DNA from 3 places in the Rhizobium sp. SVR5-2C genome. Region 1 is predicted to be linked to each of the others. Evidence: riboswitches for the same ligand, from Rfam matches in the RefSeq annotation. Region 1 holds a riboswitch; each other region holds the start of a gene.
What was found. Region 1 has a riboswitch for thiamine pyrophosphate ahead of thiM (hydroxyethylthiazole kinase). Riboswitches for the same ligand answer to the same signal wherever they lie in the genome.

Region 1 (10,735 bases):
TCTCGCAGCGACCCCGACCGCTCCTTCACGAAAGGCTGAATAACCCGTTCGAGTTCGCTGAAACGGCAGGGCTGAGTGAACTTGAATGTACCGTTGCGCATCTTGAGCGCGGAAAAGAAGGCCGACTCCGCGGCTGGATCACAAGCTGAGGCTCCCTCTTTGGAAAAAAACTCGGTTGCTCTGAGCACCATGCATCTCCCGGCGAGTCGACGGTGAGCGCAGCCATGTCAGGGATCAAATTTTAGTATTTGAAGTTTGCGTAGTCGCATCCATCCGGCGGCGCCTAATGAATATTGCGCAAAAAGATGGAATGATCCAGATGACGATCTCGGACTATCTAATAGTCCGAAAGTATTACATAGCTGTTGATTCTCGATCACCGGTTGTTTTTCCTGAGTTCAGGAAATCGGCGTATTTCCGGACAACGACTTCCAACGCGTATTCTTCCTCGATGCGGCGCCGCGCGGCGCCAGCATATTCAACATAACGAGCCGGGCCGCTGTCGAGAAGCTTTTGTATCCCCGCGGCCAAGGCTGCGGGATCTCTGGGTGGTACCGCCAGTCCGCCGTCACCGATGAGGCTTGCAGCGTCACCGACGTCAGTAGTGACGACGGGCAGCCCATAGCTCATCGCCTCGGCTAGGACATTCGGGAAACCCTCGGTGCGCGAAGAAAGCGCGAGGATGTCTATCGATTGATAGAAGCCGGCCATATCCTCGATCTCGTCCAACAGCTCAACGCTCTGGCGCGGCAGGCCCGCGGCCGAGATCATCTGGGTGACGGCGGGATTTTGCCAGGAAAGTCCGCTTCCGGCAGCGACGAATGTGAGTTCGGGATGCGTTTGAAGGAGAAGGGCCGCTGCGCCGAAGAACGTCAAATGGTCCTTCTGCGGATGAAACCGCGCTGCAATGCCGATCCGCTTAGCCGTTCGTGGCCGAAGGCTGGGAAGCTGCGGCAGCTCAAAACCATTGGGTATGACAACGGCATTGCGCGTCTGGTAACCGGCTGCTGTGTGCATCCGCAGTGCTCTGGCTGAATTAAAGATAAATCCGGTAGGATGCCAGGACAGCCATTTTGCCATCGTCACAGCCACGCGTGAACTCCGCGTCATCGATGCCCAATCATCCAGCGACTGCCGGACGTTCCAGATGACGGGAGTGCCCGTGCGAGCCGTTAACGCCGAAAGCGTGCCGATGATCATCGCATGGTACATCCAGCACACGATGACACGCGGTCTCTCCCGCTTGATCAATTTTGCAAGTTTGAACGTAGCATTCGCCAGAGAAGTCAATCTCGTGGCTTTGAGCGCGACGTATTCGACGCGAGGATTGGCGGAGATCCTCAGGTTGCGTTCCGAGATTCCGATGAGTGATACAACCAGTATCCGCGTATCGTCTGACGAATGCAGCAGCCGCGCGAGCATGGTTTCGGCGCCCGCATGTGCGGTGAAGTTAGTGATGACATGCACGACATCTGCCCTGGCCACGATGCTCCTCCAGGTACCGGCAAGGCGGCACACTGCAACGCCTCTGGACAGCCGTTGCACACTCGTGTTTTTATAGGTTCAAAATGGATTTCCGTGAAGCCTCGCCTTTCTTGATACAATGCCACCGGGGTCTTGTCGCCTCGCTGGGTACAAGTCGATGTAATCCCGGGATTGCCGAATGCGGATCGTATTCGTCGGAGCTGTGGAAGGTTCCAGAGTCGCCCTGGCAGCGCTTTTAGCCTCGGGGTGCTCGCCCGCCCTCGTGATTACCCTGCCGCTCACCGCTGCTCAACGGCATTCGGACTTTGCCGATATTGCTTCGATGGCGGCCGCAGAAAACATTCCAGTCTGCTATACCACCGACATAAATTCCGCCGAGACTCTCGCGAGGATTGCCAGCGCCGATCCGGACATCATCCTAGTCATCGGATGGTCCCAGATATGCCGTCGCCCATTCCGCGAACTAGCCCGCATCGGCAGCATTGGCTTCCACCCGGCCGCCCTTCCCCAGCTGAGGGGACGCGGCGTCATTGCGTGGACCATTCTTCGCGGAGAGCAGACGGCGGGATCGACGCTTTTCTGGCTCGATGACGGTGTGGATTCCGGGCCGATCCTGCTGCAGCGGATTTTCGATGTGGCCCATAACGAGACAGCCCGCAGCCTTTACTCGAAGCAAATGCTGAACGTTCGGGAAATGGTCCCCCAAGCCGTCAAAATGATTGAAGCCGGCAGTGCGCCGGGGATCCCGCAAGATGAAACCCAGGCTTCTTATTGCGCGAGGCGCCGGCCTGAGGACGGCTTGATCGATTGGCGTCTGCCCGCAAGCTATATTGTGCGGTTCATACGGGCAGTAGGAGATCCCTATCCTGGCGCCTTTACGCATAGCGGAGGCAAGAGAATTTACATAGACGCGGCCGAGCTATTCCCCCACCCGGATCGATATATCGGCCTTCCCGGACAGATCCAAGCGGTGAGCGACTGCGGGTTCCTCGTCATGTGTGGCGACGGCAGGTGTATAGACGTCAACAGCTGGCGGCCCCGTAAACCCCGGCCGCCGATGCACAGTCACCTGCGGCGCGTCCTCTCTGCTTGAACGAAATCAGCAGTCGTCATTCTGCCGAAGCGCCGAAGGCACGGATGATTGAAGGGATATGCCAATGACGTCGGGAGCGATCAGCATCCTGATCTCGTCCGCTGGCCGAAGGGTCGCGCTCATTGAGTGCTTTCGAAAGGCAGCGAAAGAAATGGGAATCTCGCTGAGGGTCGTCGCGTCCGACCTCGAACCCGACATGAGTGCTGCCTGCCGCTCTGCCGATGCGCGATATGCAGTTCCGGCTGTCGGCGACGCCGGGTTCGTTCCTGCTTTGCAGGAGATAGCATCCCGCGAGCACATTCATCTCGTTATTCCCACGATCGACCCAGAACTCCTGCCGCTCGCCTATGCGTTCGAGGATTTCGCGGCCTTCGGCTGCCGCGTTCATGTGAGCCCCCCGGCGGTGATCGACATCGTTCGCGACAAACTCACGACGATAGCCGTGCTCGGGGCGGCCGGCGTCCCCGTTCCCCGTACCGTTGCGCTTGAAGACTTCGTCGCGGCCGGCGAATGGTCATGGCCGATCTTTATGAAGCCGAGGTCCGGAAGCGCCAGCCGGGCGATCAGGATTGTTGCCTCACCCGATGAGCTGCCCGCCAAGGTCAGCGAGCCCATGATTGCGCAGGAAAACCTCACGGGCCCGGAATACACGGTCAACGCCTTCATCGATGCTCGCGGCAGCTTGCAAACGGTGATCACACATCGCCGCATTCGCATCAGGGCCGGCGAGGTTGAAAAAGGCATCACCGAACGCCATCCGGAACATGCCGTCATCGCTCACGGTATCGTTGGGGCTCTGCCGGAACTGAGAGGCGTGTTCTGCTTTCAAATCATCGATGATGCAGCCCTGGGGCCGAAGGTCATCGAGATTAACGCGCGTTTCGGAGGCGGCTATCCACTGGCCGATTATGCCGGAGCACGATTTGCCAAATGGCTGCTTGAGGAAGTCTCGGGCCTGCCACCGAGCTGTCATAATGATTGGCGGGCCGGCGCGCTGATGCTGCGTTACGACCAAGCGATCTTTGTGGATGGCGCAGATGAGTGAGACACACGCCGTCCTCGTTTTTGATCTGGATGACACGCTCTATCTCGAAAGCGAATTCGCAAGGAGCGGGTTTGAGACAGCGGCCGCGTGGCTGGAGCAGGAGGTGGGAGTCACGAACTTTGCCGATTACTGCCACGCGATCTTCGCTGCAGGCAGGCGTTCACGCGTGTTCGACGAGGCACTTGCCGCTGCGGGCGTGGCCTGCGATCAGTCGCTCGTCGACAAAATGGTCGAGGTCTACCGGCACCATCTTCCCCGCATCGCCCTCGCCCCTGATGCACGGCAATATCTTTGCAATCCCGCACGGAGTGGTCGGACTGCCCTCATAACCGATGGCTATGTCGCAACACAAATGGCAAAGGTCAACGCGCTGAAGCTTGAGGAGTTTATTGACCATATCATCTATACGGACGCTTGGGGCCGCGAGTTCTGGAAGCCGCATCCAAGAGCGTTCGAAGCCGTGCAGGAATGGTCCGGCGTGCCGCCCTCGGATCTGGTTTACATCGCCGATAATCCGTCAAAGGATTTTATCGCCCCAAGGCAGCTGGGTTGGTGGACGATCCAGATTGCGCGCGTGGGGCGCATCCATATGCGGGAACACTCGATTCCCGACCATGGGGCCCATGCGGTGATCTCAAGTCTCCTCGATCTCGATACATGCCTTGCAGCGCTCCGCGCTCGTCGCGACGAGCGCTAAGGGACTAAGCATCCTCCGACTGCCTGACGAAGGCGTGCGCCAGAACGGCAGGTATAAGCAGCGGAACCGGCCAGAAGCGTCCATACATGTGCGGCATCCCATTCGCCATCGCCAAAAGCGCCGCGAGTGTCGCGAAGATACAAATCGCGTACCGAAGGCCGCCCTTCAGTCGCGCCGCGCTGATTGCCGGTCCGATGACGCTCAGGCACATCGCGACGAAGCCGAGCGCAGCGATCAAACCACCTTCCGTCCAGAGAAGCAGATAAACATTATGCACCGGCTGCCCGATGAAACTGAATTCTCTGTACTGGTCCGCTCCGAAACCCAGCAGGAGCGTCTCGCTCAGGTGACCGGACGCCTCCTGCATGAGTTGAATGCGATAGCCGAATGTTCCCGCCTGAGTGATATCTCCCGTCTCAACGGCGCTCAGCACGCGCCTTTGGAAAACTGTCGGCAGATAGTCATGCATCTGTGTTTCCACGATCAGTGGCACGCCGAGGCAGAACACTGCGGCAAGCACAGCCCTTCTCCACGTCAGATTGAACAAAAGGTAGATGCCGATGCCGATGCCGAAGCCAAGAAGTCCCGTGTTCGAGCCGGTCAGGAGAAGGCCATATGCCAGGAGGGCGAACGCAACGAACGCGACAAGCCTGTTGATCTTGCCCAACGACACGAGCAGGAACAGGATTGGGACCGCCAGTGCGATTACGGCGGCGCATTCGTTCTCCCTCTCCATGAAACCGCTGAAACGCCCGTTTCCGCTGACGAATTGCGTATTCTTCGCTCCTACGACGTGAATGAGATAGATGCCTTGAAGGCAAATGGTGACTATCGAAAGAACGTAGAGTTTCGCGGCGGTGACGAGTTCTTCGTAGGACCTTCCCCCCAACACGAGCAGTATGATGAAATAGGCATAAAAATATTGCAGAACGACGATAAGCCCGCGATCCGGCGCTGGGCTTGCGATGCTGCTTGCCATCAGTCCTAGAAGCAGCAAAGCAAGCCCGAAGCACCAAACCGCTGTACTCTGTCTGCCGAGGGAATCGATCGCGATATGCCCGTTTATGGCGGCAAACGAGAAGCAAACCAGGAAAGCCAGGTCAGCGACGGTGAAATATACGTAATCAGTTCGGAAGTAATTCATCGAGCAGAAAAATATCGCCGCGAAAAATGCATATGACTCGATAGACCGGGAGAATGACGCGCCTGTAGGCTGCTCGTGAGCATATGTGGGCTCACTGAGTTCGCCAGCCGATGTAACATCATTTGAGTTCATCGCTAACTCCTCCGCCGTCCAGACTATTCTAAATTACCTGAGAGCGAAGTATCGTCACCTAATCGGGTTAGCCCCGATCACTTCCGAAAAATGTCAGAACGCCATTCCCTGTGAGGTTGACACGCGGCGCATCAATGCATGTACCATTAAGCACAAGTTGCGAGACGCAGGCTTCACGGCCTTTAAGCAAGCCGGAGAGGGCCACCACGTGCTAGCCCAGCAGGGCATCTCCGCCTTGGTGCCTGGCTAGGCCTCTTGTTTCGCGTCATTGGAGCCTGTTTTCATAACACGGAGAGAAGAATATGTCGCATGACCACGAGCACGGACCTATCGACTGGCGCGAACAGGGGGTGAAGGTGATTCCGGGTAATTCGCTCGATCCGAATACGGCGCAGACACCCGGCATGAACCGCGCGGCCGCGGTCAACCAAGCGCGTGCCGGTGCGGAAAAAATCTGGGCCGGAACGGTGACAATTCATGCCAATGCCAAAACAGGCCCGCACCATCACGGCGATCTCGAGAGCATTATCTATGTCGTCAAAGGCAAGGCGCGGATGCGCTGGGGCGAGAATCTCGAGTTCGTCGCAGAGGCCGGCCCCGGCGATTTCATCTACGTCCCGCCTTATGTTCCGCATCAGGAAATCAACGCCAGCCGCGATGACATGCTCGAGTGCGTGATTGTCCGCTCCGGCCAGGAGCCCATCGTCGTGAATCTGGACATCGAGCCTGCGGAAAAGCCCGAAGAGGTGCGCTGGATAGACCCTGTTCACAGAACCTGAATGTATCGGGCTCTCTCGCAACCGGACTACGCAGCCAGCGCTTCCGTCAATCCGACAGCCCTGGGCCATATTGGTGCCGGCTCCACGTTCACAGAGCAGGCATGCACATTTTCGAGGTGACAGCCGGGCGTTTGTCTGCGATGAAGATCGCAGTGAGAGACAGGGGCGTTCGTTGCAAGACGGGCTGAGAAGCACCCTTCGAACCTGAACCGGATCATGCCGGCGGAGGGAGTCGCTCGGAGCCCCTTTCTTCTTGTTGGCCAGGCTCCACGCGTCTTTGCCCCGTCGGAAAAGGGGCAAAATGCAGACACAAAACTCGCCTGGAAAACTCCTTGCAGCAATGCGCGCTTCGGCGCCGCTCGTTCATTGCATCACCAACTATGTCGCGATGAATATCGCGGCCAACGTTGTGCTCGCCGCAGGCGCCTCCCCCGCCATGGTCCATGCCGAAGAGGAAGCCGGCGAGTTTGCCGCGATCGCCGGCGCGCTGACCATCAACATCGGAACGCTGTCCGCGAATTGGCTGAAGGGTATGCAAAATGCGGCCAGATCGGCGGTAGCAAACGGCAAGCCTTGGGTTCTCGATCCGGTTGCCCATTATGCAACCGGTTTCCGCCGGCAAGCCGTGGCGCTGCTTCTGGACCTGAAGCCGGCGATCATTCGAGGTAACGCGTCGGAGATCATCGCGCTCGGCGGCGGCGAGAGCCGCGGCCAGGGCGTCGACAGCCGTGACCCGGTCGAGCAGGCGGAAGAGGCCGCGCGCAGCCTCGCCAGACAATACGGCAGCGTAGTAGCCGTCACCGGAGCGGTCGATTTCGTCACCGATGGAACGAGGGCCTGTCGAATTGCGGGCGGATCGCCACTGATGCCACAAGTTACGGCTCTCGGCTGCTCGCTGACCTGCCTCGTCGGGGCCTTCGCCGCGACGGTCCCTGATGAACCTTTCGACGCCACCGTGGCGGCGCTCGCCAGTTTTGCGGTCGCAGGCGAAAAGGCTGCAGCCCGGGCGGACGGTCCGGGCTCTTTCGGATGGCGTTTCCTTGACGCGCTTGCTGGGTTGGACGCTGCGACGCTTGATGCGGAAGCGCGGGTGACGGCGGCATGAAGCGCTTCGATCTTTCTCTCTATCTCGTTCTCGATCGAGACCTTTGCGCCGGCATCGGCATGGTCGAAACGGCCCGCGCCGCAGTTTCCGGAGGGGCGACCATCGTACAGCTTCGGGACAAACATGCCGCTACGGCAAGCATGATCGAGACCGGCAGGGCACTGAAAGCGGCGCTTACCGGAACGGGCGCGCTTTTGATCGTCAACGACGACGTCGAAGCCGCAATTGCGATCGGTGCGGATGGACTGCATGTCGGCCAGAACGACATGCACGCCCGCAACGCCCGTGAGCGCATTGGCCCATCGATGATCCTTGGTCTTTCGGTCGAAACCGAAGAGCTGGCGGCGGCCGTCGATCCCGCGATCATCGACTACGCCGGCATAGGCCCTGTCTTCGCCACATCGACCAAGCCGGATCACGAGCCGCCGATCGGCATCGACGGATTGGCGGCGCTGGTGAAAGCCTGCCCCGTACCGGCAGTCGCGATCGGCGGCCTCAAGGCGAGCCATACCGGTCCGGTCCTTGCGGCAGGGGCCAAGGGCCTCGCGGTGGTTTCCGCCATCTGTGGGATGCCCGATCCGCGGCAAGCCGCTGCCGGCATTGCCGAAGCCATCAGAAAGGCAGGCGCATGATCTACAACGTTCTTTCCATCGCCGGCTCCGACCCTTCGGGCGGCGCAGGCATCCAGGCTGATCTCAAGGCCTTTTCTGCGCGAGGTACCTACGGCATGGCCGTTCTGACGGCGTTGACGGCGCAGAATACGCGCGGCGTTTCCGGCGTCCATCTCGTCCCGCCCGAATTCGTCGCCGAACAGATCCGCATGGTCTTCGCCGATGTCCGCGTCGATGCTGTCAAGATCGGCATGATTGCCAATGCGCCGATTGCCGAAGCTGTCGCCGATGCGCTTTCGCCGCACCGCGGCGTTCCCGTTGTCCTCGATCCGGTGATGATCGCCAAGGGAGGTGCGGCCCTGCTCGACGTTACGGCGATCGACGTCCTCAAGAGCCGCCTTCTGCCGCTCGCAACGCTGCTCACCCCCAATCTGCCTGAAGCGGCAGCCCTTCTTGGAGAGAGGCCGGCCGAAACCCGTGAGGCCATGGCGCTGCAAGCGGAAAGGCTTCGCGCCCTCGGCCCCGCTGCCGTTCTCGTCAAAGGCGGACATCTTGAGGGCGCGGAGAGCCCCGATGTGCTCGCGAGCGAAAACGGCATCACCTGGTACGAGGCATCGCGGGTCCCTACGAAGAACACCCACGGCACCGGCTGCACGCTGTCGAGCGCGCTTGCCGCCGAACTGGCAAAGGGTGCACTGCTGAAAAATGCCGTGACCACGGCCAAGCACTACCTGGCTGAGGCCGTTGCTTCGGCAGATTCGCTTAGCGTCGGCGAGGGTCACGGTCCGGTTCAGCATTTTCATCAGCTCTGGAAGTAAAAGGATATTCAAATGAGCCTGCCGATCAGCGAGCAGACAGTCATCGTCACCGGCGCCGGACGCGGCTTCGGTGCCGCAATCGCAACGGCTTTCATTCGCGAAGGCGCAAAGGTTGCCGTCAATTATCGCGCCAGCGGAAAGGAAGCCGAGACGCTTGCCTTGAAGCTTGGCAGCCGGGCGAGAGCATTCCAGGCGGATGTCCGCGATGCCTGCCAGGTGAAACAGCTCGTAGACGACGTCACTGCGGCCTTCGGCGCGCCGACGACGATCGTTCACAACGCACTCGCGGACTTCAGCTTCAACGGCGATGCCCGCCCCAAACTCGACCAGATCACCTGGGAGGGGATGACCTCGCAGCTCGACACCGCGGTGAAAGGCGCGTTGAACCTCATTCAGGCCGCCCGTCCAGCGATGGCTGCCGCGGGCTTCGGCCGCCTTGTCACGATCGGCACCAACCTCTTCCAGAACCCGGTAGTACCCTATCATGACTACACGGCCGCCAAGGGCGCATTGCTTTCGCTGACGCGGACGGCGGCGGCTGAGCTCGGACCGCTCGGCATCACGGTGAACATGGTTTCCGGGGGGCTGTTGCGCACAACGGATGCAAGCAGTGCCACCCCTGGGGCCGTCTTCGATCTGATCGCAGCGAGCACGCCGCTTCGCCGCGTCACGACACCGGAAGAAGCGGCCGATGCGGTCCTTTTCTTCGCAAGCCCCTGGGCACGCGCCGTAACCGGCCAAAACCTCATCGTCGACGGTGGACTTGTCTTCGGCTAGAGCGCCTGCATACCGCCGGTCTCGCACTCTTGCTTGAGAGGACGCCGATCTTCCGGCGCGGCGCCAATTGGGCGGCGCGCTGAACCCGCTGGCTTCCAAGGGAAACACTCCCGCTGATGTGATCGAAGATGCAGGAACAAACGGGCCGTTTGTGATATTCTCGCCGGGTTGATCAACCTGGGAGGAATTTGATCATGCGCACGATCATCGCGGTGACTTCGATTGTCTTTCTCGGCATAGCTGGTCCCGTGTTGGCGCAATCCAATACGGGCATGGATTATACAGGCCGCTTCGACGGCACTCCCCCTCTCGGCACCTCGCCGGAATACGACTCCATGAATCGGCTCGCCTTCCCCATCGATACCATGCCGACGGGCAGTATCGATGTCGTCATACCGCGCGACAGGTTGGATGCCGCCCGTTGCCCGCCGCCGAAGCGTGGTGTCGCGCCCAAGACCAGCCGCTACGGCCAGGCTTGCCCCTGACTAGGAAAAACAGCCGCTGCGGTGCCCCTACGTCAATTTGTGTCTCACTAGCGTGCGTTTCATGCTAGGGGGGCACGAATTTACGTGAGGCATTGCCGCTATGCTACCTTGGATACAGCTCGACTCCGCGACCATCCCCGGGGAGGGTGGGGAATTGCGCCTCAAGCAACGAGGTGGCGAGTTCTCCATCATGCTCGGGTCCAACGAGTTGATGAACAGCCGTCTCAGCGGCTCCGAGGAAGCGCTTGCAACCCTTTCCTATGAGCGGATCAAGAGCCGGAAACACCCGAGAGTTCTCATCGGCGGCCTCGGCATGGGCTTCACGCTCCGGGCCGCACTTGCTGTCCTGCCGGCAGATGCCGAGGTGGTTGTTGCTGAGCTGGTGCCGGCGGTCGTCGCCTGGGCTCGCGGTCCGATGGCAGACGTTTTCAAGGGATGTCTCGACGATCCGCGAGTCTTGATCCAGCAGGGCGATGTCGGCGAAGTGATCCATTCGGCGAGCGTGAGCTTCGACGCAATCCTGCTCGACGTCGATAACGGCCCGGATGGACTGACCCGCAAATC
Region 2 (10,735 bases), on a different contig from region 1:
CGGACGAAGGCCCAGAACTTCGGGATCGGGACTGGAGGAACTGGACCTCGATCGTTCGGGACCCTACCTGCGCATCGACGATCACTGCCGAACTTCAATGCGGGGCGTCTATGCGATCGGCGATATCACCGGGGAGCCGATGCTTGCCCATCGCGCCATGGCGCAGGGCGAAATGGTGGCCGAGATCGTCGCCGGGCGTAAACGCGCCTGGGACAAGCGCTGCATCCCCGCAGTCTGCTTCACCGACCCGGAGATCGTGACGGCGGGCCTTTCTCCCGGCGAGGCGCGCGCGCAGGGCTATGACGTCCGCGTCGGCCAGTTTCCCTTCAATGCCAATGGCCGCGCCATGACGATGCATTCGGAAGACGGCTTCGTGCGCGTCGTGGCACGAACCGATACCAATCTCGTGCTCGGTTTGCAGGCTGTCGGCGTCGGCGTCTCCGAGCTTTCAGCCATGTTCGCGCACACCATGGAAATGGGCGCGCGGCTCGAGGATATCGCAGGAACGATCCACGCCCACCCGACGCGCAGCGAAGGCGTGCAGGAGGCCGCCCTCAAGGCGCTTGGCCACGCGTTGCACATCTAGACGCGGCTAAGCCGCGTACCTTGCTGCGGTCACGAGGGCAATGCGGCTCTCCATCTGGCCGTGGCTTCCAGCCACTGCCGGGTACGTGCCTCCGGATCAGTATGCAGCGTGATGTCCGTCACCACGGCCGCACTGTCTGCGCCATGCGCAAAGACGCCGTCGATGCGATCGATATTGAGACCGCCGATGGCGACGAGCGGCAGGCTGCCGATCCGCGCCTTCCATTCACGCAGCCGTTCCAGGCCTTGCGGCGCCCATTTCATCTGCTTCAGGATCGTCGGATAGACGGGGCCGAGGGCGACATAGTCTGGCTCCGCCGCCAGCGCCGCCTCCAGTTCAGCCTCGTCATGGGTCGAGAGGCCGAGCTTCAGGCCAGCCGCACGGATCGCGTTGAGATCGGCCTCAGCAAGGTCTTCCTGGCCAAGATGGAGGAAATCGCATCCCTCGTCGATTGCCAGTTTCCAATAGTCGTTGACGATCAGCTGGCAGCCATATGCGGAGCAGATCGCCTTTGCGGTACGGATCTCAACGCGGATCTCCGCCTCCGTACGGTCCTTGATGCGCAGTTGAACAAGCTTAACGCCCAGCGGCACGAGACGAGCGATCAACTCGGCGCTGTCAACGATCAGGTAGAAGGGGTCGAGCCTCATGCGAACACCGCCTTCCCGATAACCGGGGTCGAGGGCACGGCCATGTCGCGCGGTTCCAGCATGCCGGCGCCGAATGCCAGTCTTCCGGCCTCAATCGCCTTGGCGAAGGAATCGGCCATCTCGACGGGGTTGCCGGCACCGGCGACCGCGGTGTTCAGAAGCACGGCATCGAAACCGAGTTCCATGACCATTGCGGCATGCGACGGCCGGCCGATGCCTGCATCGACGATGAGCGGTATATCGGGGAAGTGCGCTCTGATCGCACGAAGCGCGGAGGGGTTGAGCGGCCCGGCGGCGCTCCCGATCGGCGCGCACCAGGGCATCAGGACCTTGCAGCCCGCTTCGATCAGCCGTTCCGCAACGACGAGGTCGTCAGTCGTATAGGGAAAGACTTCGAAGCCTTCACTCGAGAGAATGCGCGCAGCCTCCACGAGCCCAAACACATCGGGTTGCAGCGTATCGTGATTGCCGATCACCTCGAGCTTTATCCAGTTGGTTCCAAACACCTCGCGCGCCATCTTGGCCGTCAGCACCGCTTCCGAGACGCCATGACAGCCTGCGGTATTGGGCAGCACGCGCACGTCCAGCGCCCTGATCATCTCGAAAAACGCGCCGCCGTTTCGGCCGCCGGCGGCTTCCCGGCGCAGCGAGACCGTCACGATCTCCGTTCCCGATCGCTTCACCGCCTCGGAAAGGATAGCCGGCGAAGGATAGCGGGCAGTGCCGAGGAGTAGGCGGGACGTAACATCGGTTCCGTATAGGTTCAGCATCGGTCAGCCTCCCTGCATCGGCGTCAGGACTTCTATCCTGTCGTTCTCATTGAGGCTGTGGGCCAAGCGGTCCTCCCGGTGAACGAGCTCGCCATTGACGGCGGTCGCCAGCCAATCGCCCTCGTATTCCATCAGCGTCAGCACTTCGGAGAGCGTCGTTGCGGCGATATCCTGAGGCTCACCATTGACGATCAGTCTCATGGGGCATTCCTTCCAGTTGGGTTGAAGACAAGATCCGCGGCTTTGGCGGCCATCGCCGGTGCGAGCAGAAAGCCGTGGCGATAGAGACCGTTGACAACGACTGCCTTTCCTTCGCGGGTCGCGCGGGGGAAGTTGTCGGGAAAGGCGGGCCGGATGCCGACGCCGGTTTCGACAACCGTTGCGTCGGCAAACGCGGGGTGCAGCGCATAGGCGGCGTTCAGCAATTCCATCAACGAGCGCGCCGAGACCGGACCATCGAACTCGGTCTCGATCATCGTGGCACCGATCATGAAAAGCCCGCCGCCACGGGGGACGACATAGACCGGAATGCGAGGGTGCAGGAGACGAACCGGACGGTCGAGCGTCACCTCATGGGTTTGGAGGTAGAGCATTTCGCCGCGGACGCCTCGCAGGCCCTCCGTCTTTCCGATTTGCCCAGCGCCGGTGCAGTCGACACAGTCGTCGAAGCCGCGCTCGTCAGCGCACTCGCCGACGAACGACACACCCTGCATCGTCAGTTTCTCTCGCAGCATCGTCAGCGCTCGGCGCGGGTCGAGGTGCGCTTCGCGGGAAAAGAACAAACCTTGCCTGAAGCGCCCGGCAAGCGCCGGTTCCAGCGAGGCAATATCCTCTTCACGAAGCCACTCGTAACCTGAAGTGCGGCTAGCGAAGCGTTGCAACTCGCTTTGGTCGCGCGCGGGCGCCACCACGAGCGTGCCGTTCCTTCGAACTTCCGTCGGCAGTATCGCATCCCACCGGTCGGCTGCGTCGAGGCCGTGCACGAGCACAGCTTCCTCCGCACTTTCCCGCTCGCACCAGGGCGCCAGCATTCCGCCGGCCAGCCACGATGCGGCACGGCGGAATCCCGGAGACTGGTCGAACACGGTAACCTCGGCTCCGCGGGTGCGAAGCTCATGGGCCACCGTGAGGCCGGCAACGCCGGCCCCTTTGACAAGCATGCGCATGTCAGCCGTCCGAAGGCTTGATGCCATCGACCGGCATGTAGAGATCGCCGCCGTCCCGGTAGCGAGCCGCCATAGCGTCCAAGCCCTCCTTCTGCGCTTCGGCGCGGATGTCATGCGAGATCCGCATCGAGCAGAATTTCGGGCCGCACATCGAGCAGAAGTGCGCGACCTTGTGCGCCTCCTTCGGCAGCGTCTCATCGTGGAAGGAACGTGCCGTTTCGGGATCGAGCGAGAGGTTGAACTGGTCCTCCCAGCGGAATTCGAAACGGGCGCGCGACAGCGCGTCGTCGCGCACCTGAGCGGCCGGGTGCCCCTTGGCGAGATCGGCTGCATGGGCGGCGATCTTATAGGTGATGACGCCGGTCTTGACGTCGTTGCGATCCGGCAGGCCAAGGTGCTCCTTCGGCGTAACGTAGCAGAGCATCGCCGTGCCGAACCAGCCGATCATCGCCGCCCCAATGCCGGAGGTGATGTGGTCGTAGCCGGGCGCGATGTCGGTTGTCAGCGGCCCCAGCGTATAGAAGGGCGCTTCGCCGCAGACGGCGAGCTGCTTGTCCATGTTCTCCTTGATCTTGTGCATCGGCACGTGGCCGGGCCCTTCGATCATGACCTGGCAGTCCTTCGCCCAGGCTATCTTCGTGAGTTCGCCAAGGGTCTCGAGCTCGGCGAACTGCGCGGCATCGTTGGCGTCGGCAATCGAACCCGGGCGCAGGCCGTCGCCCAGCGAGAAGGAGACGTCATAGGCGCGGCAGATATCGCAGATCTCTTCGAAATGTTCGTAGAGGAAGCTCTCGCGGTGGTGATGCAGACACCACTTCGCCATGATCGAGCCGCCGCGCGAGACGATGCCGGTCACGCGGTTGACGGTGAGCGGAATGTAGTGGAGCCGGACGCCGGCATGGATGGTGAAGTAGTCGACCCCCTGCTCCGCCTGCTCGATCAGCGTGTCGCGGTAGATTTCCCAGGTCAGGTCCTCGGCAATGCCTTCGACCTTCTCCAGCGCTTGGTAGAGCGGCACGGTGCCGATCGGCAGAGGCGAGTTGCGGATAATCCATTCGCGAATGTTGTGAATGTTGCGGCCGGTCGAAAGGTCCATGACGGTATCGGCGCCCCAGCGCGCGGCCCAGACCATCTTTTCTACCTCTTCCGCCATCGACGAGGTGACGGCGGAGTTGCCGATATTGGCATTGATCTTCACCAGGAAGTTCCGGCCGATGATCATCGGCTCGGATTCCGGATGGTTGATGTTGGCGGGAATGATCGCCCTGCCTGCCGCCACTTCCTGGCGGACGAACTCCGGCGTGACGTGATCCGGAATATGGGCTCCGAAGCTCTCGCCATCACGCACCATGGCCTCTTTCTGTGCCTTGCGGCCGAGGTTCTCGCGGATGGCGATGAATTCCATCTCCGGCGTGATGATGCCGGCGCGCGCATAGGCGAGCTGGGTGACCGCTTTGCCATTCGTTGCGCGCAGCGGCTGGCGCTTGGCGGGAAACTCGGGCGTCAAACGTTCGCCTTTGGCAAAGCCGTTGTCTTCGGGGCGCACATCGCGGCCCTGATAGGCCTCGACGTCGCCGCGGGCGAGGACCCAGTCCCGCCGAAGCTGTGGCAGGCCTTCCTCGATGCGAATATCGGCGCCCTCGACCGTATAGGCGCCGGAGGAATCGTAGACGGTGACCGGTGGCTCGCCCGAGGTCGGGTGAACGCTGATCTCGCGCATCGGCACCCGGATATCGGGGTGAATCTCCCCCGGAACGTAAATCTTGCGCGATGCCGGCAGCGGGCCGGTTGTGACGGTCGGGGTGGGAATTTTTGCGGCAATATTCATGGTTTGAGGCTCCAAGTTGCGATTTGGAGACCCAGTCCTCAGCCGGAATGATGGAAAGACGCCGGCACGGATTCCTTGGCGGAATCCAAAGCCTTTCGAGCGCTCGCACCGTCCCTACGCCAGTATGAACTGGATCAGGTTCAACGGGTCACTGCGCACGTCAGCAGTATCTCAGCCCCTTGCCGGGACCCCCCTGGTGAATGCGTGAAGGTTAGGATCGGGCGCCGCTGGTGTCAAGACGAATGGAACATCTTGCCTGCCTCGACAACAAAACCATGAGTCGTGTTCTCGCTGCCCTTGACAAGCCGAACTGCCGGTATTTTATTCACGCCTGTGGATTAGGCACTGCCTCCGCGCTTACATGACCTCGATAGTCGCTGGGCAGTTTCGCCTCATGACGCCCCATCAACCGATGGGACCGCGTCGTGGGGTTTTTTGTTTTTTGGATTCCGCATGGATAAAACGTTGAAGATCGGCATCCTCTTCTCCACGACCGGCCCTTACGGGTCGATGGGCCGCGATGCGCGCGACGGCGCGGAATTTGCGATGGAGGAGCTCGCCGCGGCAGGCAGGCAAACGATCGAGCCGGTCTTCTTCGATCCGCACGCCGATCTTTCTGCCTATCTCGAAGGCGCCCGCCACCTGCTGCGTGCCGGATGCCGCCACATCGTCGGTACGATCACGTCTGCCGCCCGCAAGGAAGTCATTCCGCTTGTGGAAAAACACGATGGCCTCCTTTGGTACATGTGCCCCTATGAGGGCTTCGAGGCCAACGAGAATGTCATCTATGTCGGCGGTTGTCCGAACCAGCATCTGATCCCGCTTTTCGACCATCTCATCCCGCGATTCGGCGCCCGCCCCTACCTCGTTGGAGCGAACTACGTCTGGGGCTGGGAGATGAACCGTCTCGCCCGCGAACTTATCAGCAATGCCGACGGCGAGGTTCTCGGCGAGCGCTACCTGCCACTCGAGGAAACGGCTGTCGAGCGCATCGTCGCGGACATCGAGCAGCGCCGCCCGAGCTTCATTCTCAACAATTTGATCGGCCCCTCTAGTTACGCCTTCCTGGAGGCCATCAAACAGCTTGGGGTTCGCGACCCGGCATTCCGTGCTGAAAATTGCCCGGTCGTCAGCTGCGACCTGATGGAATGCGAGCTGGATGAAATCGCGGCCGGCGCGGCAGTCGGGCAGCTTTGCGCCGCTTCCTATTTCGACAATCTTGGTACGCCGGAGAACGCCGCGTTCAAAGTCCGAGTCGCTCAGCGATATGGCCGTGTACGGCGCGTCTCGAGCGTCTTTGCCAGTGCCTATACAGCCGTCAAGCTCTGCACCGAAGCTATCCTCGCCGCAGGCAGCGACGATCCCCCGTCGGTACGCCGAGAACTCTACGCCAATACTTGGCCGACGCTATTCGGCGCGCTGTCGATCGATCCCGAAACCAATCATGCGGCGCTGCCCTTCCATCTCGGCCGCATCAATCCCAACAACGGCTTCGATGTCATCGCCTCGCGCCCGCCGCTCGCCGCCGACCCCTATCTCACCAGGCGCGACAAGCAGGCGCCGCCGAAGCTGCGGGTGGTGTCATGAGAGAGACCCCTAATTTTACAGGCTGGCATGCCGCGATTATCCACCGCGAAGATGGCAACACCGAAAGGCTGATCCGGCAACTGCGCCTGCTTGGCATTCGCGCGACGCTGCAGTGGGCTCCGCTTTCCGCCGCCGAACTCCCTCAGATCGTGATTGTCGATGCCGATCAGGGTTGGGACGACCTCCTGCCATGGACGGGCGCCAATCCGGCCTGCCCGGTCGTCGCATTGCTCGGTTCCGAAGCACCGGGCCGCATTGCCTGGGCACTCGAAAAAGGTGCTGGAGCAATCATCGCCAAGCCGATCGCAACATCGGCCGTCTATCCCGCGCTCGTCATGGCCGTCTCCATCTATCAGGAGCGCAAGAACAATGCCGAACGGCTGCAATATCTGGAAGAGCGCGTGCGGCTTCGTCCGCTGGTCCATGCCGCCGTTGAGAAACTCATGACGGCCCGCGGGCTCGACGAGGAACGCGCCTATGCGATCCTGCGCGATTGCGCCATGCGCCGGCGCCTGCCGATGGAGCAGATCGCCGCGTTCATTCTCGGCGGCGCCGAACCATTGCCGGAGGTTGGCTGATGCGAGTACTCAAAGCCATGCTGCGCCAGCCTGCAGCCCTGATCGGCCTCGTGGTCGTCGTCGTCGTGGTGACGATGGCAATCGCCGCGCCGCTGATAGCACCTTTCAGCCCGGAAGAGCAGATGTTCGACGGCCTGTCGCTGGAGGGCGCGCCGCTGCCGCCGGGCGGACAGTTCCTGCTCGGCACGGATACGCTCGGCCGCGACCTCTTTTCCCGCCTGCTTTTTGGTGCCCGAACCTCGCTGGTCATCGGCCTCGTGGCAAATGGCATTGCCGTCACGATCGGCCTCTTCATCGGCATCGTCGCAGGCTATGTCCGCGGCTTCGCAAGCAGCGTGCTGATGCGCTTCACCGACCTGATGATGGCGTTTCCCGCATTGCTGCTGGCGATCGTGCTCGCAGCCCTCCTGAAGCCCAGTTTATGGATCGTCGCGATGGTGATTGCGCTCGTTAACTGGGTGCAGGTCGCGCGTATCGTCTATACCGAGACACGCGGCCTTGCCGAGCGCGACTTCATCATGGCTGAACGCTCACTCGGCGCCGGTCATCTGCGCGTGCTCTTCATGCATATCCTGCCCCACCTGATACCCACGGCCATCGTCTGGGGAACGCTCGGCATTGCGACGACCGTGCTTCTGGAGGCGACACTCTCCTTCCTCGGCATCGGCGTTCAGCCGCCGCAGCCGTCCTGGGGCAACATCATCTTCGAAAGCCAGAGCTATTTCCAGGACGCGCCCTGGCTGGTGTTCATCCCCGGCGCCGTCATTCTGGCGACGGCGCTGTCCTTCAATCTCGTCGGCGATGCACTCCGCGACATCCTCGATCCGACGCAGCGCGGGAGAGGTTGAGATGGCGTTCCTGATGCTTCGCCGGCTGGTGCAGGCCGTTCTCATTCTTCTTGGCGTCGCCGTCATCACCTTCCTGCTGCTCTACGCGCTGCCGGCCGATCCCGCCGTGCTGATCGCGGGCCGCAGTGCGACGCCGCAGACGGTCGCAGCCATCCGCCATGAACTGGGCCTCGACCAGCCGCTCGTCGTCCAGTTCCTCCACTATCTCGGCGGGCTCATCAACGGCGATCTCGGGCGCTCCTATACACAGAAGACCGCGGTACTGCCGTTGATCGTCGCGCGCCTGCCCGCCACGCTCATCCTGATGGCGGCCGGCATTCTCGTCGAAGTTGCGCTCGGTCTTACCTTCGGCGTCATCGCCGCAGTCAAGCGAGGCGGCTTTGTCGACCGCACGGTGATGATGCTGTCCTTCGTCGGCGTCTCGTCGCCGCAGTTCGTCGTCGCCCTGCTCCTGCTCTACGTCTTTGCCGCCACGCTCGGCTGGTTCCCGATGTCGGGCTTCGGTACGGTCAACCATGTCGTCCTGCCGGCCGTGACCCTCGGCGTTCTCGGCGCCGGCTGGTACGCCCGCATGGTGCGCTCCGCCATGATCGACGTTCTCAATCAGGACTATGTCCGCACCGCCCGTGCGAAAGGCCTTTCCTCGCGGCGCATTCTCTTCCGGCACGCGCTGCCGAATGCCATCCTGCCGATCATCGCCATGATCGGCATCGATATCGGCCAGTTCATGAGCGGCGTGGTGGTGGTGGAAGCCGTCTATGGCTGGCCGGGCATCGGTCAGCTCGCCTGGCAAGCCATCCAGCAGGTCGACGTGCCGATCATCATGGGCGTGACGCTGGTCTCGGCGCTGGCGATCGTGCTCGGCAACCTGCTTGCCGACGTCGTCGCGCCCTTCATCGATCCGCGCATCCGCGCGCAATAACCGAGCAAAAAACCAACAGAGGAGTTCCCTGATGAAAAAGACATTCCTACGCCAGGCGGCATTCGCCGCAATGCTCGCCACGACCGCGCTGGCGCCGGCCGTCTCGGCCCACGCCGCCGAAACCCCGGCCAAAGGCGGCAACATCGTCGTCACCTACAAGGACGATATCGCCACGCTCGATCCCGCGATCGGCTACGACTGGCAGAACTGGTCGATGATCAACGCCATGTTCTCCCGCCTGGTCGACTACACGCCGGGCACCACCGAGCTGAAGCCGTCGCTCGCCGAGAGCTATGAGGTCAGCTCGGACGGCAAGACCTACACCTTCAAGCTCCACAAGGGCGTCAAGTTCACCAACGGCCGCGAGCTCACCGCCGCCGACGTCAAGTATTCCATCGAGCGCGCCGTCAATCCGAAGACGCAAGGCCCCGGCGCCGGCTTCTTCCATTCGATCGTCGGCGCAGATGCCATGACATCAGGCAAGGCCGAGACGATGGAAGGCATCGTGGTCGTCGACGACCACACGATCCAGTTCAACCTCGTCCAGCCGGACGCGACCTTCCTCAACGTGCTTGCGCTCAATTTCTCCTCCGTCGTGCCTAAGGAAGCGGTCGAAGCGGCTGGCGGCGATTTCGGCAAGAAGCCGGTCGGTTCCGGCGCCTTCATCCTGAAGGACTGGACGGTCGGCCAGAGTCTCACCTTCGAGCGCAATCCGGACTACTTCATCAAGGAGCGTCCACTGATCGACGGCTACAAGGTCGAGATCGGCCAGGAGCCGCTGGTAGCGTTGCTGCGCCTGCAGAAGGGTGAAGTCGATATCGCCGGCGACGGCATCCCGCCGGCAAAGTTCCTGGAAATGAAGAAGTCTCCGGAATTCGCGGGCATGATCGTCGACCGCCAGCAGATGCAGACGGGCTATGTGACGCTCAATACGCAGGTCAAGCCGCTCGACGACGCCCGCGTCCGTCAGGCCGTCAACATGGCGATCAACAAGGACCGCATCGTCCGCATCATCAACGGCCGTGCGGAACCCGCGAGCCAGGTTCTGCCGCCGCTGATGCCGGGCTACGACAAGGACTACAAGGGCTATCCCTTCGATCAGGCCGGGGCGAAAAAGCTGCTCGCCGAGGCCGGCCTCAAGGACGGCTTCAGCACCACGCTCTACACCTCCAACACGGATCCGCAGCCGCGTATCGCCCAAGCGATCCAGCAGGATCTGGCCGCGATCGGCGTCAAGGTCGAGATCAAGGCGCTCGCCAACCCGAACGTGATCGCCGCCGGCGGCACCAAGGGCGAGGCGCCGATGATCTGGTCGGGCGGCATGGGCTGGATTGCCGACTTCCCGGATCCTTCCGACTTCTACGGACCGATCCTTGCCTGCGGCAGCGCCGTGCCCGGCGGCTGGAACTGGTCGTGGTACTGCAACCAGGACATGGAAAAGCGCGCTCAGGCCGCGGACGCCATGCCGCTGCCGGCCAAGGAGAAGGAGCGCCTGGAAACCTGGAGCAAGATCTTCACGGAGATCCAGGAAAAGGACGCACCGTGGATCCCGGTCTTCAACGAGCGCCGCGTCGTCGCCAAGTCGAAGCGCATGGGCGGCCCGGACGAGATCTACATCGATCCGACCCGCGTCATCGACTACGAGGCGATCTACGTGAACCAATAGGTCCTCAAAAGGATCGAACCCTCTCCCGGTACGCCGGGAGAGGGCCATGAATCTAGGGAGACACAAGCATGTGCATCGTCTGCACCCACACCATTCACCGCGCCCAGCATAATTTCGGCTGGAACAAGGATTTC
Region 3 (10,735 bases), on a different contig from region 1:
GACGCGGACCCTGAGAGGCTTCAACGTTGCGGCTTCCTGCGGCGTCATGCGGCGGAAGCTGGCGCGCAACACATCTGCCGTCTGCTCCAGCGTAGCATTGCCCTTCGGAACGGCCGTGAGGAAGCGGAAGATTTGAGAATTGTTGCGTATCACCGTGACGTCGAAATCCCATCGATCCGCGCTGGCGCGTGCCGTTGCCGCTTCCATCCCATTGAGCGTGATCGGCCGGATCGTAGAGGGATCGAGGCCGGTAACCCAACCGCTTGATATGTAATTGGTCAGGCTCTGGTTACCGCTGTCCGCCACACCATCGAAGCGGATCGCCACATCGCCCGGACCGGTCGCCATGACGGCTTCGACTTTGTTGTCGATGGTGAAATCCGGCGGCACGTCGAAGCGAATGCCGAGGCCGCCATGCAGGAAGGTCTGGCCGCGTACATAGCCTTCCTCCGGGCTGTCGCCGTACAGAAGACCGTCGATACCATCAAGGTAATAACCGTGGCCCGTGTCGCCGACGGTGCCTTCCTGGCCGAAGGCTCGGGCGTGCTCGCGTGCGAGCTCGATGCGCTGCGCCGAATTCGGGTGGCTCGAAAGGAAGTCCAGGCTCTGGTCCGCCTCAGGATCGGCGGACATAAAGCGGCTATAGGCCCCCATGGAATCGAGGAAACGAGCGGCGGCGTAAGGATCATAACCTGCCTCACCCAGCATGCGGACGCCGATCACGTCGGCCTGCAGTTCCTGCTGCCGGGAGAAGGCCGCGAGACGCAGCTTTCCGCGGGCCAGGGCCTGCTTGCCGGCAACGTCGCTTGACAGCACCTCGGCAACCACGCGGCTGGCAATGACTTCCGCCTCCTCGCGCTTCTGGCGCTCGATGCCGTGATTGGCGGTAACGTGGCCCATCTCATGCGAGAGCACAGCCGCGACTTCCGAAGCATCGTTGGCGAGTGCCAGCAGACCACGGGTCACGTAAAGATAGCCGCCCGGCAGAGCGAAGGCGTTGATCGCCGGCGAATTCAATATTGTGATCCGGTAGGACTGGCTGGGGTTTTCCGATACCGCCGTCAGCGCGCCGGCGATGCGGGCGACAAGGCGTTCGGTCTTCGCATCCTTGTACTCACCGCCATAGCTCGCAACGATACGCGGGTGCTCGCGCGCGCCCATGGCTGCGCGCGGATCGTTCTTTTGTACTTCGTCGACGATCTGCGGATTGGCAGAGGGCGAGACAGTTGGCTGATATGTTTGCTCTAGGATGGACTGGCAGCTACTGAGCGCTACCGCAGCCGCGGACAAGAGGAACGCACGGCGGCTCCACCTGGGGGTAGCGGAAAACACGTTACTGGAGGGCGCAGGGCGTTTCCACGTCGTCATGCTGTCCAGTCTAGCTCTCCGAGTCATCTTGCCTTTCGGCCGGTTTGCTGCGTGTCCGATCCGACCGATTCCAACGGGGTTCAACAGGCTTCCATCCCGGGTCTCGCACTGCGCAACGGGAATACCCGAGCCACTGCTGTAACTGATTTTCGTATCGGTTGCATAGCGAGACTCTGCGTAATTATAGCGCCTATGCTAACTCGCAACCGCAACGTAGTTAAGGAGTTTCTCTCGCTCCGATGAAATTGTGGCGAAAGTGCCATCACTGAGGCGAGATTCGTCAACCCTGCCGAATTTACCTTAGCGCGGGACGTCTTCGTGCGGGAGATAATCCGCAAGCGGTGCAGCAAGAGCGATCGTTCCCTTATCTATGGAAACACCGTAATCGGCAATGCGGCGCACCTCATTAGGATCGTGCGAAACGATAACGACCGTGTTGCCAGTTTCCTTGTGCAGGTCGATCAGCAGGTCCGCCATGCCGGTACGCAGGCCAGGGTCAAGGGCCGCAAAAGGTTCGTCCAGCAAGAGGACGGCCCGCTTGCGCACAAGTGCCCGCGCAAATGCGGCCCGCTGCCGCTCGCCGCCTGAAAGCGTTGCGGGCAAGCGCCTTTCGAAACCGGCGAGGCCAACCTTTTCCAGCGCTTGGGAGATGGTTCTCCGGTCTTCGACCCTAAGCCTCAGTGCAGGATCGATACCGAGCCCGACATTGGTCAGGATATCGAGATGCGCGAAGAGATTGTTGTCCTGGAAGACGACTGAGACCGGGCGTTCGGCGGGATGGGCTGCTGTTACGTCTCTGCCATGCATCAGCACGCGGCCGCTATCGGGCTTTTCGAAACCTGCGAGCAGATTGAGAAAAGTCGTCTTTCCGGAGCCGGACGGGCCGCTCACGGCAATGATCCGGCCTGCCGGGAGGTGGCAGTCGAATTGAAAAACGTGCGCGCCGAGCTTCAGCCGGACGTTCTGCATTGCGATCCCGGCTTGGTCAGCGGCCACCATTCTCGCTCCCTTGTTTTGACTGCCCCGCGGTTCCGGCGACGGTCAGCAGCAGGCAGATCATGCCGAGGATCAATGCAAGACCGTCGGCGTCGTTCGTCCGGTAGCTACCCATGCGGCTATAGACGAGCCAAGGCAATGTGACGAAGCCTTCGGAGCCAAAGAGCGCAACGGCGCCAAGATCGCCGAGCGAGAGCGCCATGGCGAATGACAGCGCAGTCAGCAGAGGCTTCCTCAACCCCGGCCAATCGATAAGTTTCCATCGCGCGGTGCCAGTAATGCCCAGGCTTGCCACCAGTTTCTGCGTCCGGCGCTGGTGCACGACATAGGCCGGCTCCAGCACTCGCATGACAAAGGGCAGTGCCATCAGCATGTTGATGAGAACGACGATCAGCGGCGCGAAACGCGACGCATCGCCGAAGGGTCGAAGTGCCATGAACCATCCGGTCGCGAGCACAACCGGCGGCACCAGCAGGATCATCGCCGAGGCGCTGCCCATGGCTGTGAAAAAGGACTTGCTGGCAACGCCGCGGCGCCGCGCCGAGGCGATGGCATGCCGGGCGCGAATGATGGCCATCGATAGGATGATGGAGAGCAAAGCCGCCGAAAGCGAAATCGCGAAGCTCATTCCCGCTGACCGCCAGAAGATCTGTTCCCTCAGCAGCTTCAAGAGATCGGCGCGCAGCCCCGCCGTGATGACAGAGACGAGCGGAAGGCCGAGAAAGAGCACGGCAATCAATAAAATCAGGGCGTCGGTCACTCTTGCGCTCCCGCCATCCAGCCGCTTGATGTCCTTCCCTGTGGTCAAGCCTTCATCCGCGGCGGGCGGAACAAAGGACATTGCGCCGAGGATCATCGCGGTCAGCGCGATCTGCAGGAGTGACAGAGCGATTGCGCGGCCAGGATCGAAATCGAAGCGCAGCGACTGATAGATCGCAACCTCGATCGTCGTCGCGGCCGGCCCGCCACCGAGGGTCAGGACCAACGTAAAGCTGGTGGCACACAGCATGAAGATCAGCCCGGCGATCCCGGCGATGAGTGGGCGGATCGCCGGCCATTCGATGAAGCGGAAGATTGAAGGCGGGCGCATGCCGAGACTGCTTGCCATCAGCCAGTATTCCGATGGTACTCGCTCGAGACCGGCGAGCATCAGCCGGCAGGCAAGCGGCAGATTGAAGAAGACGTGAGCGAGGAGAATGCCGGTCAACCCATAGATGCTCACGGGTTCGGCAAGTCCAAGCTGCATCAGCAGCGCATTCAGCAGCCCCTGCCTGCCCCATATGCCAATCAGTCCCAGCGCGCCGATCAGCACGGGCAGCCCCATTGGGACCGCCATCAGACGAATGATCCAGATGCGGCCGGCAAAATGCGGCTGGCGGGCGAGCGCGCGTGCGACCGGGATCGCAAGGATGATGGAAAGCGCGGTTGAAAGCAGTGCCTGCAGCACTGTAAAGCGCAGCACCCGGAGGATATACGGGTCGAGAAGAATGCCGGCGACGGCTGATCCGCCACCGGCAAGAAGCAACGAGAACGCTGCGAGGCCGACGAACAACCCGATGGCGGCGAGGCCGACCGCCCCGCCGGTCAATGCACGTTGTCGCTCGGCCGCGGTCTGCAGCATCAGTTCATGCTCATGGCCGTAAGCCACTCGTCGATCCAGACCTTGCGGTTCCGGGCAACCTCGTCAGGGCTCATCAGAAAGGTCTTGGAGGGCTTGACGAGTTTATCGAAGGCATCCGGCAACGGCGCGGAGGTGGCGGAAACCGGCATCATCCAGTTGTTCGTCGGGATCGTATCCTGGAAGCCGGGCGTCACCATGAATTTCAGGAAGTCGCGGGCGAGATCCTTGTGCGGCGCGTTCTTCAGCAGGCCTGCGACTTCGATCTGGATGTAATGACCTTCCGAAAACGCAGCGGCCTGATAGCGATCGGTATTTTCGGCGACCATGTGATAGGCCGGAGACGTGGTGTAGGAGAGAACCATCGGAGCTTCGCCCTTGGTGAACAAGCCGTAAGCCTCCGACCAGCCAGGCGTCACCGTCAGGATGCGGTTCTTCAGCTTAGCCCAGGCTTCCGGCGCCTTGTCGCCATAGACGGCCTTAACCCAGAGCAGCAGGCCGAGGCCCGGCGTGGAGGTTCGCGGATCCTCGATGACGAGCTTTTGCGAAGGATCGCCCTCGACCAGATCCTTCATGCTCTGCGGCGGGTTCTTGATCGCCTGGGTGTCGTAGACGATGGCGAAGTGGCCGTAGTCGTAGGGAACGAAGACATCGTCCTTGAAGCCACCAAGCACCTTCAGCGCACTTGCATCGATACCGCTTGCGTCGAAGAGGCCGGTCTCCTTGGCTTCGGTGATGAGGTTGGTGTCGATGCCGAGCACGACGTCGGCTTTGGTTGAGGCGCCTTCCAGCTTCAAACGCGAAAGCAATGCGACGCCATCGGCGACGCTGACGAAATTGATCGTGCACCCGCATGTTTTCTCGAAAGCTTCCTTGACCTTCGGGCCCGGTCCCCATTCGGACGTGAAACTTTCATAGGTATAGATGGTGAGCGTCTTTTCCGCAGCGTGAGCGGCCGTCAAGCCGAGTGTCGCGGCGAAGAATGCTGCGGTCAGCGAAGCGATGATCGATGTGCGGCCGGACATGGCGCGCCTCCTCCTTGGTTTCGTTTGAGCGGGAAAAGGGCGTTGCCGAATGTCACGCGTCTAATCCCTCCGCCGGTGTTAACCGGATCAGGTTCCGCGGGTTGGCTGTAAGCCTCTCAGCCGGGTGTCCTTGCGGACATCCTGCACCCCGTTAGAGCGTCGGCAGATGTATCGCCATGAAGGCTTTATGACAAGGGCGAAGGGCGCCCTTGCAACTATTCGGCGGCTTCCGCGGCCGCTGTCGAATTTGCCGCTTTGCTCTCCGCGCGCGGGAGCTGAACCGGCTTTAGCATGACCGCTGCCAAAAGGCCGATAAGGGCGATGGCACAAGAGGTCATGAAGAGCGGCGAGAAAGCGGCGGCATAGGCATCGGCGACGGCTTGGCGGCTTGCTTCGGGGAGGGCTGCCAGCATCTTCGGCGTCAGCTCCGTGATATTGGCAACCCCTGGAATGGATTGCCCGGCATTGGAGAGTTGCGAAGCGATGATTGCACCGTAGATCGAAATTGCGATCGACGCGCCCCCCATGCGCGACAGTGTCACCGAGCCAGTCGCCGCGCCAACGTCACGCGGCGGCGCGGCATTCTGCACCCCGATGACCGGCACCTGCTGAGCAAGACCGATGCCGATGCCATGCAGCGCCAGGATCGCGCCGATCAAGGCAATCGGTGTTCCCGCATGGACCTGCGAGATCAGAGCAAAGGCAATCGCGCTGCAGCTGAAGCTCGCAATCGCGAAGGGCTTGTAGCGCCCGGTTATCGAGATGATGCGCCCGGCGGAGAGCGAGCCGCAGACCAGCCCAGTCGTCAGAAGAACGAAGAGCAGCCCGGCTTGCGAGGGCGAGAGGCCGGTCGTCGTCTGCAGAAAGAGGGCAAAGTAGTTCACCATGCCGATTGCTATGCCGCCGCTCATAACGGAGATCACCAAGAGCAGGCTGAAGACGGGATTGCGAAAAAGGGTCAAGGGAACGATCGGCTCCGGTGCGCGGCGCTCGACGAAGATCCAGGCAATGGCACAGACGATGCCGAACCCAACAATGGCGAGGCTTAGCGGCGAAATGAGGGAGCCGAAAAGCTCGCTGCCATCGGCCGTCATCACGATGCTGGTGGTCGTCAGCGCCAAGAGGATGGCGCCGGCATAGTCAATTTTCGGGCGACGCTGCGGCTTGCGGTAGGGCAGCATGAGCGCAAGGCCCACGAGGACCACAAACCCGATCGGCACGTTGACCAGAAAGATCGAACGCCAGCCGAAAAGCTCGCTCATCATGCCGCCAAGCACCGGTCCGATGGCGCTGGAGGCCATCAGGGTGAGGCTGGAATAGCTTTGGTAGCGGGCCCGTTCGCGCGGTTCGAAGAGATCGGCGTTGACGGCGAAGATCGAAACCATGATGCCGCCACCGCCGAGCCCCTGCAGAACGCGCGCCGCGATCAGGGTATTCATGGAGACGGCCAAACCGCACACGGCGGAGCCGAAGGTGAACAAGGCAATCGCCGCCATCATCACATATTTTCGGCCGAAGAGATCGCCGAGCTTGCCGTAAACAGGCATGACGGCGCTGAGCGACAGCAAATAGGCCGAGCCGATCCAGCCGAAGCGTTCGAGATGGCCGAACTCGCCGACGATCGTCGGCAACGCCGTGGATACGATCTGATTGTCGAGCATCGCCATGAACATGGAGATCATTAAAAAGAAGAAGAGGATGAGCCGCCGCCGGTGATCGGTCACGAGCGGTGCGGGCGCTAATTGCATATTCATGAGGAAACTTTCTGGCTTTGATTAGCAAATTTATGTGCTATTAGCATATAAATGTCAATGACAGATGAGTGACATTTGCATATTCTCATCTGCCACAAGCTCTGTTATGATTTGCGAATGAATGAAACCATGACCAGACCTGCCGAACTCGACCAGGATTCGCCGGATGCCATCGGCGTGCCGCGCATAGGCCGCAGCATGACTCGCCTGCGCCTGATGACCGGCCGCCGGCTGATCGGAAGATTAGCGATAGAGAGTGTGGCGCCCGGTCTCGAACTCTCGCACCTCGATGTCCTCGACGCGCTCCGCCGGACCCAGACGACCGGCGAAGTCACGGTTGGTACCATCGCCGAGATGCTGCGCATCGATCCGTCGCGTGCCAGCCGCATCGTCGCAGATATGGTCAGCCGCAACGTGCTTCGCCGCAAAGCGTCCCAGGCAGACGCGCGGCGCATCATCGTCGTCTTGACCCCGCTCGGACAGCGGCTCCTTTCGGAGATCCGGGCACAGAAATTGTCGTTCATTTCGGAGATTGTCGCCGACTGGCCGACGAAAGATGTCGAAGACTTTGCGGCGCTCTTCGAGCGTTTCATCGACGGCTATGAGGAGGTCTTCCTGTCGCGCGACAAGGACACGCCCGGCTGATCACTGCCCCTTTCCCTTGACCCCCGCTTTGCGCTATGGGCAATGCCCATGAGCCAATCCATCTTCACGATCCTGCTCGGCGGTGAACTCATCCTGACCGAACGTCTGCGCGGCGCCGTCCTCGGCAGCCGCTTTATCGCGGCCGATGGCGGCATGCGACATGCGGCAGCGCTTGGTGTGGTGCCTGAGCTTTGGGTGGGAGATTTCGACTCCACGCCGGCCGATCTTGCAGGCGCTTTTCCGGATGTTCCGAGGCAACCCTACCCGACGGCCAAGGCTGCCACGGACGGCGAGATCGCGGTTTCCGAGGCGATCGCGCGCGGTGCCAGACGGCTGGTCCTTGCCGGGGCGCTCAGCGGCGAGCGTTCGGATCACGCGCTGCAGCATCTGCTCTATGCCGTCAGCCTTGCCGAACAGGGCTTCGACGTTCTGCTCACCTCCGGAAAGGAGGAGGCCGTTCCGCTTCTTCCCGGCTCGATGGAGATCGACCTGCCGAAGAGCAGTCTTTTTTCGGTATCCGGCTTCAGCGAGCTTCGGGGTCTCCACATCGAGAGCGCGCGCTATCCGCTCGCGGATTTCCATCTGCCCTTCGGCTCCTCGCGCACCATCTCCAACGTCGCGGAGGGAAAGGTTCGTTTCACGCTCGGCAGCGGCCGGGCGATCGTCCTAGCTCGTCCTTATGATCTTTCCGGAGTCTGATTTTTGGCCCCCCCTATCCTGAAACTCGACAACATCTTCCTGAGCTTCGGCGGAACGCCCCTCCTTGCGGGCGCGAACCTGCAGGTCGAGCCCGGCGACAAGATCTGCCTGGTTGGGCGCAACGGGTCGGGCAAATCGACCCTTCTGAAGATCGCTGCAGGAATTGCCGAAGCGCAATCGGGCGAGGTTTTCCGTCATCCTTCCTCGACCGTGCGCTACCTGGAGCAGGCCCCTGACTTCGCCGGGTTCACGACGGTGCAGGCTTATGCGGAAGCCGGTCTTGGACCGGGGGACGACCCCTATCGTGTGGCCTATCTTCTCTCGCATCTCGGCCTCACCGGCGAAGAGGAGCCGAATAGCCTGTCCGGCGGTGAAGCCCGCCGTGCAGCGCTGGCCCGCGTGCTGGCGCCAGAACCGGATATCCTTCTGCTTGACGAGCCGACGAACCATCTCGACCTTCCGACCATAGAGTGGCTGGAAGGAGAGCTTCAGAAGAGCCGCAGCGCGCTCGTATTGATCTCGCACGACCGCCGCTTCCTCGAAAAGGTTTCAACGGCAACCGTCTGGCTCGACCGCGGCACGTCGCGGCGCCTCGACAGGGGCTTTGGGCATTTCGAAGCCTGGCGTGATCAGGTGCTCGAGGCTGAAGAACTGGAACAGCATAAGCTCGGCAAGGCGATCGAGCGCGAGGAGCACTGGCTGCGCTACGGTGTGACCGCCCGGCGCAAACGCAATATGCGCCGCCTCGGCGAACTGCAGACCATGCGGTCGCAGTATCGCGGCCACAAAGGACCGCAGGGCACGGTCCAGGCCACCGCTTCCGACGCGCAGGAATCCGGCAAGCTCGTCATCGAGGCGGAAAAGATCACCAAGACATTCGGCGATCGGCTGATCGTCGCGCCGTTCTCGATCCGCGTTCATCGTGGCGATTGCATCGGTCTCGTCGGGCCGAATGGCGCGGGCAAGACAACGCTGCTCAAGATGCTGACCGGTCAGCTCTCGCCGGATAGCGGAACCGTGAAGCTCGGAACCAATCTTGAAATCGCAACGCTCGACCAGAAGCGCGAGGACCTCAATCCGGAGGATACGCTTGCGAACTATCTGACCGACGGACGCGGCGAGAACCTGCTGGTGAACGGCGAGCAGCGTCATGTGACCGGCTATATGAAGGAGTTCCTCTTCCAGCCGGAGCAGGCACGCACGCCGATCAAGAACCTGTCCGGCGGTGAGCGTGCGCGGCTGATGCTGGCCCGCATCCTTTCGCGGCCGACCAATCTCTTGATCCTTGACGAGCCGACCAACGATCTCGACATCGAGACGCTGGACCTGCTGCAGGAAATCGTTGCTGGTTTTCCCGGGACCGTCATCCTTGTCAGCCACGACCGCGATTTTCTCGACCGGACAGTGACCTCGACCATTGCGCCCGCCGTTCCCGATGCGCCCGATGGCCGGTGGATCGAATATGCGGGCGGCTATTCCGACATGCTGGCGCAGCGCAAGGGCGCCATGGAGGAGCGGCGCAAGGCGGAGAAAGCCGCAGAGAAGCCGAAGGCCGAGGCGACGCAGGCTGCCGAAGCGCCGAAGGCCAAGGGGAAGCTTTCCTTCAAGCAGAAGTTCGCGCTCGACAACCTGCCGAAGGAGATGACCAAGGCCGAAGCCGAGATTGCCAAGCGTGAAGAGAAGATGGCGGATCCGAACCTCTTCACCAAGGATCCAGCCACCTTCAACAAGCTCGCAGCCGAAATGGAAAAGCTGCGCGACAGCCTGACGAAGATGGAAGAGGAATGGCTTGAGCTCGAGATGCTCAGGGAAGAGCTCGAAGGCTAAGCTCTCACATTTCCTTGATTCGCCGGTAGCCGGCAGCAGGCCTAGAGTTCGCCGCGGCAGCCGGGGATATGCCGATCATGGCGACGAGGAAAAGTTATATGTCTAGAAGGCTCTATTCCGGAATTTTCGCAGTGGCAACCGCCGGTGCAATCACCCTTTGTGCAGCTCAATATAGTCAGGCCGCAGACACGCAGCGTGTCCGCATTCGTGGCTCGATCGAAAGCCTCAGCGGCGATACGCTGATGGTCAAGACGCGCGAGGGCGGCGAACAGAAGATTGCGATGAAAGCCGGCTGGAAAGTCAGCGGCATCAAGCCTGCGTCGGTCGATGACATCAAACCAGGCGACTTCGTCGGCGTCGGCTCCATGCCGAAGAGCAATGGTCCGAACGATGCAGTCCAGGTGCTGATCTTTCCGGCTTCGATGAAGGGCACCGGGGAAGGCGACCGCCCCTGGGACGCGAAACCGAATAGCGACATGACCAATGCAACCGTCAGCAACGCGGTAAAGGCCGTTAACGGCCACACCATCACCCTAGCCTGGCAAGGCAAGGAGAAGACGATCTCCATTCCCGACGGAACGCAGATCGTCACCCTAGCGCCAGCGACCAAGGATGACCTCAAGCCGGGTGCGGGCGTTATCGTTAGCGCGGAGAAGGCATCCGACGGCAGTGTTTCCGCTGGCCAGGTGTCCGTCGGGCTGAGCGGCATTACGCCAATGTAAGCTTCTAGCCTAGAGCACCCGAGCAGGCTTGGCCGGCCTGCCGGCGCCCGCCTTTGGCGGAGCCAAAACTTCCGTCTTCGC

Region 2: it holds a riboswitch for thiamine pyrophosphate, as region 1 does, so the genes downstream of both, thiC (phosphomethylpyrimidine synthase ThiC) here and thiM (hydroxyethylthiazole kinase) in region 1, are expected to answer to the same signal.
Region 3: it holds a riboswitch for thiamine pyrophosphate, as region 1 does, so the genes downstream of both, thiB (thiamine ABC transporter substrate binding subunit) here and thiM (hydroxyethylthiazole kinase) in region 1, are expected to answer to the same signal.

The regions. Positions count from the first base shown of each region.
Region 1 covers NZ_JBNDHT010000074.1:4,061-14,795, forward strand. The annotation lists gene ACPYOI_RS20520 (ATP-binding protein) at 1-191, opposite strand, end outside; gene ACPYOI_RS20525 (glycosyltransferase) at 355-1,422, opposite strand; gene ACPYOI_RS20530 (methionyl-tRNA formyltransferase) at 1,664-2,578, shown strand; gene ACPYOI_RS20535 (ATP-grasp domain-containing protein) at 2,643-3,623, shown strand; gene ACPYOI_RS20540 (HAD family hydrolase) at 3,616-4,320, shown strand; gene ACPYOI_RS20545 (O-antigen ligase family protein) at 4,325-5,299, opposite strand; gene ACPYOI_RS20550 (cupin domain-containing protein) at 5,899-6,375, shown strand; TPP riboswitch at 6,527-6,623, shown strand; gene thiM (hydroxyethylthiazole kinase) at 6,677-7,480, shown strand; gene thiE (thiamine phosphate synthase) at 7,477-8,112, shown strand; gene thiD (bifunctional hydroxymethylpyrimidine kinase/phosphomethylpyrimidine kinase) at 8,109-8,909, shown strand; gene ACPYOI_RS20570 (3-oxoacyl-ACP reductase) at 8,922-9,686, shown strand; gene ACPYOI_RS20575 (hypothetical protein) at 9,881-10,171, shown strand; gene ACPYOI_RS20580 (spermidine synthase) at 10,272-10,735, shown strand, end outside.
Region 2 covers NZ_JBNDHT010000048.1:5,076-15,810, forward strand. The annotation lists gene lpdA (dihydrolipoyl dehydrogenase) at 1-586, shown strand, start outside; gene ACPYOI_RS15705 (thiamine phosphate synthase) at 616-1,236, opposite strand; gene ACPYOI_RS15710 (thiazole synthase) at 1,233-2,006, opposite strand; gene thiS (sulfur carrier protein ThiS) at 2,010-2,207, opposite strand; gene thiO (glycine oxidase ThiO) at 2,204-3,172, opposite strand; gene thiC (phosphomethylpyrimidine synthase ThiC) at 3,174-5,000, opposite strand; TPP riboswitch at 5,094-5,205, opposite strand; gene ACPYOI_RS15730 (transporter substrate-binding protein) at 5,454-6,587, shown strand; gene ACPYOI_RS15735 (ANTAR domain-containing response regulator) at 6,584-7,165, shown strand; gene ACPYOI_RS15740 (ABC transporter permease) at 7,165-8,013, shown strand; gene ACPYOI_RS15745 (ABC transporter permease) at 8,015-8,935, shown strand; gene ACPYOI_RS15750 (ABC transporter substrate-binding protein) at 8,967-10,601, shown strand; gene ACPYOI_RS15755 (acetamidase/formamidase family protein) at 10,670-10,735, shown strand, end outside.
Region 3 covers NZ_JBNDHT010000025.1:23,487-34,221, forward strand. The annotation lists gene ACPYOI_RS09840 (M48 family metalloprotease) at 1-1,395, opposite strand, end outside; gene ACPYOI_RS09845 (thiamine ABC transporter ATP-binding protein) at 1,669-2,367, opposite strand; gene thiP (thiamine/thiamine pyrophosphate ABC transporter permease ThiP) at 2,354-3,985, opposite strand; gene thiB (thiamine ABC transporter substrate binding subunit) at 3,985-5,007, opposite strand; TPP riboswitch at 5,055-5,168, opposite strand; gene ACPYOI_RS09860 (MDR family MFS transporter) at 5,223-6,761, opposite strand; gene ACPYOI_RS09865 (MarR family winged helix-turn-helix transcriptional regulator) at 6,879-7,406, shown strand; gene ACPYOI_RS09870 (thiamine diphosphokinase) at 7,449-8,105, shown strand; gene ACPYOI_RS09875 (ABC-F family ATP-binding cassette domain-containing protein) at 8,109-9,932, shown strand; gene ACPYOI_RS09880 (hypothetical protein) at 10,031-10,654, shown strand; gene ACPYOI_RS09885 (ABC transporter ATP-binding protein/permease) at 10,664-10,735, opposite strand, start outside.